3 regions of the Streptomyces sp. NPDC001381 genome follow, and region 3 is predicted to be linked to each of the others. Evidence: riboswitches for the same ligand, from Rfam matches in the RefSeq annotation. Region 3 holds a riboswitch; each other region holds the start of a gene.
What was found. Region 3 has a riboswitch for cyclic di-AMP ahead of ACFY2L_RS35805 (transglycosylase family protein). Riboswitches for the same ligand answer to the same signal wherever they lie in the genome.
Positions count from the first base shown of each region.

Region 1 (2,192 bases), on a different contig from region 3:
GTACTCGTCGACGAGAACATGCCGGAAGCGGCGGCGGTAGTGCTCGGCGACGTCCGGGAAGGCACGCAGCAGATTGACCGTCGTCATGATCAGGTCGTCGAAGTCGAGGGCGTTCGCCTCGCGCAGACGCGACTGGTACATCGCGTAGGCCTGGGCGAGGGTCTTCTCGAAGCCGTCGGCGGCCTGGGCGGCGAAGTCCTCCTCGTCGATCAGCTCGTTCTTCAGGTTGCTGATCTTGGCGCTGAAGGACTTCGGGGGGAAGCGCTTGGGGTCGAGGTCCAGGTCACGGCAGACCAGGGCCATCAGACGCTTGGAGTCGGCGGCGTCGTAGATCGAGAACGACGACGTGAAGCCGAGCTTCTTGCTCTCGCGGCGCAGGATGCGCACGCACGCGCTGTGGAAGGTCATCACCCACATCGCGTTCGCGCGCGGGCCGACGAGCTGCTCGACCCGCTCCTTCATCTCGCCCGCGGCCTTGTTGGTGAAGGTGATCGCGAGGATCTGGCCCGGGTGGACGTCCCGCTCGGCGAGGAGGTGGGCGATGCGGTGGGTGAGCACACGGGTCTTGCCGGAGCCGGCGCCGGCGACGATGAGCAGGGGGGTGCCGGCGTGGACGACGGCCGCGCGCTGGTTGTCGTTGAGCCCCTCCAGGAGCGCCGCCGCGTCGAGCGCCGGGCGCGGGGCGCCGTCGCGGTAGTAGGCGTCGCGGTCCGGGGGCACGTCGAACTTCCCGCCGAACAGATCGTCCGGAACCGATTCCGGAGTGTGATCGTCCTCGGGCGGCGGCGGGGGTTCCTCCTCGGGGCCGCGTGGGCCCTGGAGGTCCGCCAGGAAGCTGTCGTCAAAGAGGCTGCTCATCGCTCTCCGAGTCTAGGGTGCCCCACCGACAACGCGGACCCGTCCCGAAAACCTGCCCGGCGGCCCGCCTCCGGGAGAAGCGGAACGCGACCTTCACTCACTCCCCGGAGCGGGAAACGCACGGTCCGCGACCCTCGCCCGGACTTTGCCCGATGTCACGAAAATGTATCGGGCATATCACCCATCAACCTTCACAGGGACCACACGAGTTGGCTACCGTGCCGGGCAGGCCGCACGACCCCCACCGGCGAACCCCGCCGGGCCGCGCGGCCTCCGCCGAGTCCGGCGCGCCCCCTCGCGGCAGCCGGAGCCGGGGACCCACCGAGACCTTGGGGTGAATCGGCCCGACTCCCCATCGGAGCAGGCCGTAGGGCAACCCTTCCGAACCACCCGCCCGAACCCGACAGCTAACCCGGTAGGCGGACCGTTGGAAGGAGTCGCCTCCCTTGGCGTCGCAGCACCGCAAGCCGCGTTCCGCGGGTTCGCGCGTGGCGGGCATCCGCACGCCCGCCCTCGCCACCGCCGCCCTCACCTCCGTGGCCCTGCTCTCCCAGACGGCGAACGCCGCGCCGTCCGACGACGGCAAGCCGAGCCTGGAGGAGGTCGAGAAGAAGGTCGACGATCTCTACCGCCAGGCGGAGTCGGCGACCGAGAAGTACAACGCCGCCAAGGAGAAGACGACCAAGCAGCGCAAACGGGTCGACACCCTCCTCGACGACGTCGCCCAGCGCACCCAGAAGCTCAACGAGGCGCGGGAGGAGCTGGGTTCCTTCGCCGCGGCCCAGTACCGCACCGGCGCCTCCGCGCCCGACACGGCGACCTTCCTGCTCGCGGACTCCCCGCAGGACTACTTCGACCAGACGCAGCTGATGAGCCGGCTGACCGACCGCCAGAAGGGCGCCGTCGACGACTACTTCACCGAGCAGTCGGCGACGATGAAGAAGCGCCGGGAGGCCACCGAGAGCCTCGCGACGCTCACCGACACACAGGGCGACCTGAAGACCGCCAAGGCCACGGTCCAGAAGAAGCTCGGCGACGCGCGCGAACTGCTGTCGCAGCTGACGGCCCAGGAGAAGGCGCGGCTGGCGGCGATCGAGAAGCAGAAGCAGGAGGAGGCCGCGCGCAAGGCGGCCGAGCTCGCCCAGCAGCAGGCCGCCGAACAGGCCGCCCAGCAGCAGAGCACCGACACCAGCGGGACGGCCGGCTCCTCGACGTCCACCACGGACTCGTCGTACGCCACCAAGGCCGAGAAGGCGCTCGCCTTCGCCCGTGCGCAGATAGGCAAGCCGTACGTGTGGGGCGCCACCGGCCCCGACTCCTACGACTGCTCCGGC
Region 1 is NZ_JBIAWO010000003.1:700,148-702,339, forward strand. Features, by position in the region: gene pcrA (DNA helicase PcrA) at 1-858, opposite strand, end outside; cyclic di-AMP (ydaO/yuaA leader) riboswitch at 1,137-1,297, shown strand; gene ACFY2L_RS16815 (NlpC/P60 family protein) at 1,305-2,192, shown strand, end outside.
Region 1: linked by a shared signal. The riboswitch ahead of ACFY2L_RS16815 (NlpC/P60 family protein) and the one ahead of ACFY2L_RS35805 (transglycosylase family protein) in region 3 are both predicted to bind cyclic di-AMP.

Region 2 (2,192 bases), on a different contig from region 3:
AGCGGCTCCGGCGACCTCGACCCGGCGGCGAACTTCTGGCACACCGGCGGCGACAAGGTCGTCTACACGACGGAGAAGGGCGCCGAGCGGGCCCGGGCGCTCGGCATCGCCGCGGACGTCGTCCCGCTCGGCCCCGAGCTCGACTGGCGCCGGCTCCTCCAGCACCTCCACGACGAGCGCGGCGTGCAGCGGCTCATGGTCGAGGGCGGCGGCACCGTCCACACCCAGCTCCTCCAGCAGGGCCTCGCCGACGAACTCCAGCTCGTCCTCGCCCCGCTGTTCGTGGGCGACCCGGAGGCGCCCCGGCTCTTCGGCCCGGGCGCCTACCAGGGCGGCCGGCTGCGCCTGGCCGAGACCCGGCGGATCGAGGACGTGGTGCTGATGCGCTACGAGCCCACCGCCCCCGGCACCGGCCGGCTCCCCTCCGCCGCGGACCGCCGCTGGCTGGCCCTCGCCTGCGAACTCGCCGCCCTGTGCCCGCCCTCGCGGACCGCGTTCAGCGTCGGCGCGGTGATCGTCGCCGCCGACGGGACGGAACTGGCGCGCGGCCACTCCCGTGAGGCCGGCGACCCGGTCGTCCACGCCGAGGAGGCCGCCCTCGCGAAACTCGACCCCGCCGACCCCCGTCTGGCCACGGCCACCGTCTACAGCAGCCTGGAGCCCTGCGCCCACCGCTCCTCCCGCCCGCTGCCCTGCGCCCGTCTCATCCTGGACGCGGGCGTGCGCCGGGTGGTCACCGCCTGGCAGGAGCCGGACACCTTCGTGACGGCCGCCGACGGCATCGGCCTCCTGGGCGCCGAGGGGACCGACGTCGTCGTCCTCCCGGAGTACGCCGAGCGGGCGAAGGAGCCCAACCGGCACCTGGTGTGACGGGGGTCGCACCGGCCAGGAACAATCAGCTCCGTAGATGACGTACACTGGTGTCATACCGACGCGGGGTGGAGCAGCTCGGTAGCTCGCTGGGCTCATAACCCAGAGGTCGCAGGTTCAAATCCTGTCCCCGCTACTGAAGGCCGAGGGCCGGAATCCTTTTCAGGGTTCCGGCCCTCGGCGTGTTTCCCGGATCTCCCGGTCGATGGCTGTGCGTTCGCTGTGCTTTCCGGTCAACTCGCCCGTTTTTCAACGGTCATGGCCGGAAAGGTCCAGGCCAGAAATGTAGTTGATCAAGCCGAAGAGCTTGGAAACCCGCCCCCGGGTCTATTAACGTTCGATAACGCAGCGCGGTCGTCCCAGCCGTCACAAGAGGCGGCTCCGTGCGCACGCGCCGAATCCCGCAAGGGAACCGGGGAACCACCACCTTGGGGTGAATCACGCGGAAGCCGCCGTGAACTCGCAGAGTCACGAACGGTATACGCGCGTAGGAGACCTTCCCGCTCCGAACCCGTCAGCTAACCCGGTAGGCGACGGAAGGAAAGGAGTGCGCCCGCGTGGCGTCCAACCGGCCTGCCCCAGAAGCCCCGTTCGTGCCGAGCCAGCGGTCCGCCGAGACCTACGGCTACGGCAGCTACCGCACCGACGAGGGCCCCTGGGAGGAGTGGAACCCCACCGCGGAGTCCATTCGCCCGGTCCGGGGCAAGCACCGGGTCGCCAAGCAGCGCGGCGGCGGGTTCGCCCGCAGCTCCACGGTTCTCGGCGTCGGCGTCATCGCCGCCGTCAGCGCCGGTGGCATGGCCAGCGCCAACACCGGCAAGGCCCCGGTCTCCATCTCCATGCCGGACCTGCCCGGCGTGGGCTCGCTCATCTCCGACGACGACTCCGCCGAGGACGCCGCCCCGGCGCTCGCGAGCTTCGGCTCCGAGACCGCCACCGACAGCAGCCGGACCGCCGCCGACGCCGGCGAGGCGCTGCGCAGCCGGATCATGGCGCAGGCCGAGTCGCAGCAGACCCAGGTCGCCTCCAAGGCCCAGGCCGTCGCCGAGGCCGCCGCGGCCAAGGCGGAGGCGGCCGCCGTCGCCAAGGCCGAGAAGGAGGCGGAGGCCGACGCCGCCGCCGCGAAGGAGAAGGCCGAGGAGGCCGCCAAGGAGAAGGCCGAGGCCGCGCGCCTGGCCGAGCTGGCCAAGCAGTACACGCTGCCGACCTCCTCGTACACCATCACCTCGACCTTCGGTCAGGCCGGCTCCCTCTGGTCCTCCGGCTACCACACCGGCCTGGACTTCGCCGCTCCCACCGGCACGCTCATCAAGGCCGTCCAC
Region 2 is NZ_JBIAWO010000004.1:22,907-25,098, reverse strand. Features, by position in the region: gene ACFY2L_RS18650 (dihydrofolate reductase family protein) at 1-870, shown strand, start outside; tRNA gene ACFY2L_RS18645 (tRNA-Met) at 933-1,006, shown strand; cyclic di-AMP (ydaO/yuaA leader) riboswitch at 1,253-1,420, shown strand; gene ACFY2L_RS18640 (M23 family metallopeptidase) at 1,428-2,192, shown strand, end outside.
Region 2: linked by a shared signal. The riboswitch ahead of ACFY2L_RS18640 (M23 family metallopeptidase) and the one ahead of ACFY2L_RS35805 (transglycosylase family protein) in region 3 are both predicted to bind cyclic di-AMP.

Region 3 (2,192 bases):
GACGGTACACATTGTTCCTGGCCGGAACAAAGACCTGGGGCGGAACTCGGGCGAACAGACGGCGAAGAACGGCCGGAGGGCAGAAAAAACCCCGCCCCGGTGCGTACGGGGGAACACGCACCGGAGCGGGGAGCCCGTGGGGACGGGGGTGACCCTCACGAGGCCTTCAGTGTGCGGGCCTCGGCTGTGAGGATGCTGTGGGCCGGCGGGGAGCCAGGTGTCACTTCAGGTGCAGCTGCTGGCCCGGGTAGATGAGGTCGGCGTCCTCGACGATGCCCTTGTTCAGCTGGAACAGCTTCTGCCAGCCGCCCTTGACCTTGTGCTTCTCGGCGATGGTGCTGAGGGTGTCGCCCTTGACGACCTTGTACTCGCCGTCGCCCTTCTTGACCTTCTTGCCGGTCGGAGTGGTGACCGTCTTGGAGGCGGCGGGGCGCTCGGCGGAGCGGGAGGCGCTCTGCTGCTCGGTCGAGCGCGTGGTGGTGCCGCTGTCCGAGGAGGAGGAGCCGGCGGAGCCGCTCGAGGAGGAGCCGGTGGAGCCGCCACCCGAGTACGGGGTGTTGGACAGACCGGTGCCGCAGACCGGCCAGGCGCCCTTGCCCTGGCCCGCGAGGACCTTCTCGGCGATGGTGATCTGCTGTTCCTTGCTGGCGAGGTCGGCGCGCGCGGCGTAGGCGGTGCCGCCGTACGCGGCCCAGGTGGAGGCCGAGAACTGCAGGCCGCCGTAGTAGCCGTTGCCGGTGTTGATGGACCAGTTGCCGCCGGACTCGCACTGGGCGACCGCGTCCCATTCGGAGGCGGTGGCGGCGGAGGCGTTGCCGGCCGCCATCAGCGGGGCGGCGATGGCGACACCGGTGACGCCGGCGAGTGCGGCGACGCGGGTGGCCTTGTTCGGACGACGGTGCTTGCCCTTGCCGGAAAACAGCATGGATCGATCCCCTCACCGACGCCTGCGAGGTGAGCTGTCGGGTTCGGGCCGGTTGAGTTGCCCGGCCACGCACCTCACGGTGCGCGGCTTCACCCCGAGCCGGTTCCGGCGGTCAACCGCCGGACCCGGCACTTACCTTGGGTCCCCCGCTCCTGCCTACGGCGCTTGACGCGACGACTGTTCCCGGGGTGCCGCTGGCAGGATTCGGCGTTGCGGCGACCGGGGCTCGGGTTGCCGAGCGGTCATGACCGTAGACACGCGATCCGGGGAATTTCAAAGACGATCACGACTTCTGAGACTCATCCCACACTTTCGCCAAAGCGGACATTCGACGCGAAGTGGGGCGTGAACTCCCGGTGTTTTTCTGGGTGTTCCAGCCCTATTCGAGCCCGGTGTCCAGCGTCTGACCGGGGGTGATGTCGCTCGGGTCGGGGCCGATGACGTCCTTGTTCTCGGCGTAGAGAGCACGCCATCCGCCGTCGACACCAAGGGAGTCGGCGATGGTGATGAGCGAGTCACCCTCCTGGACGACATAGGTGGACGCCGCGTGCCGGCCGGAGGAGGCGGTCCTGGTGCCGCCCGCGGCACTCTCGTCGGCGGTGGTGCCGCGATGGCGGCCGGAGCCGAGCGAGCCGGTGTCGACGAGGCTCCAAGAACCCTCCGCCTGCACCGTATTGTCCGAGTCGTCCCCTTCCGGGGTCGCCGTGGGCGAGCTGTCGGCATCCTGTGAGCCCTCCGAACCGGCGCCCGAAGTGTCGGACTTGCCCGAGTCGTTCGCCGAGGAGGACGAAGCGGACGAAGGGGACTCGGAGGCTGAACCAGCCTCATCACCGGAGGAGTCGGACGGACTCTCGCCGGAGTCACCGGAACCGGACGCGCCATTGGAGTCGCCGGACTTTCCGGAATCGGCCGACCCCTTGGACAGGTCGGACAATCCGGAGGACACGGACGAGTCGGACTCGCCGCCGGCGACTCCGGTGTCCACGCCGACCGCGCCGTTCTCCTTGGTGAGCCCGGACGTCAGCGCACAGGTGCCCCAGGCGCCGACGCCCTCCTCCGCGAGGAGCTGCTGGGCCACGGCTATCTGCTGGTTGCGGCTGGCGAGGTCCGGGCTGGCGGCGTAGTCGAGTCCGCCGTACGCCTCCCAGTCCTCCTGGCTGAGGCCCAGACCGCCGTACTCGCCGTCGCCCCGGTCGGCACTCCAGGAACCGCCGGTCTCGCACTGCGCCACCTTGTCCCAGACCGTTCCTTCTGCGGCGCTGGCGCC
Region 3 is NZ_JBIAWO010000014.1:78,544-80,735, reverse strand. Features, by position in the region: gene ACFY2L_RS35805 (transglycosylase family protein) at 221-925, opposite strand; cyclic di-AMP (ydaO/yuaA leader) riboswitch at 930-1,099, opposite strand; gene ACFY2L_RS35800 (transglycosylase family protein) at 1,305-2,192, opposite strand, start outside.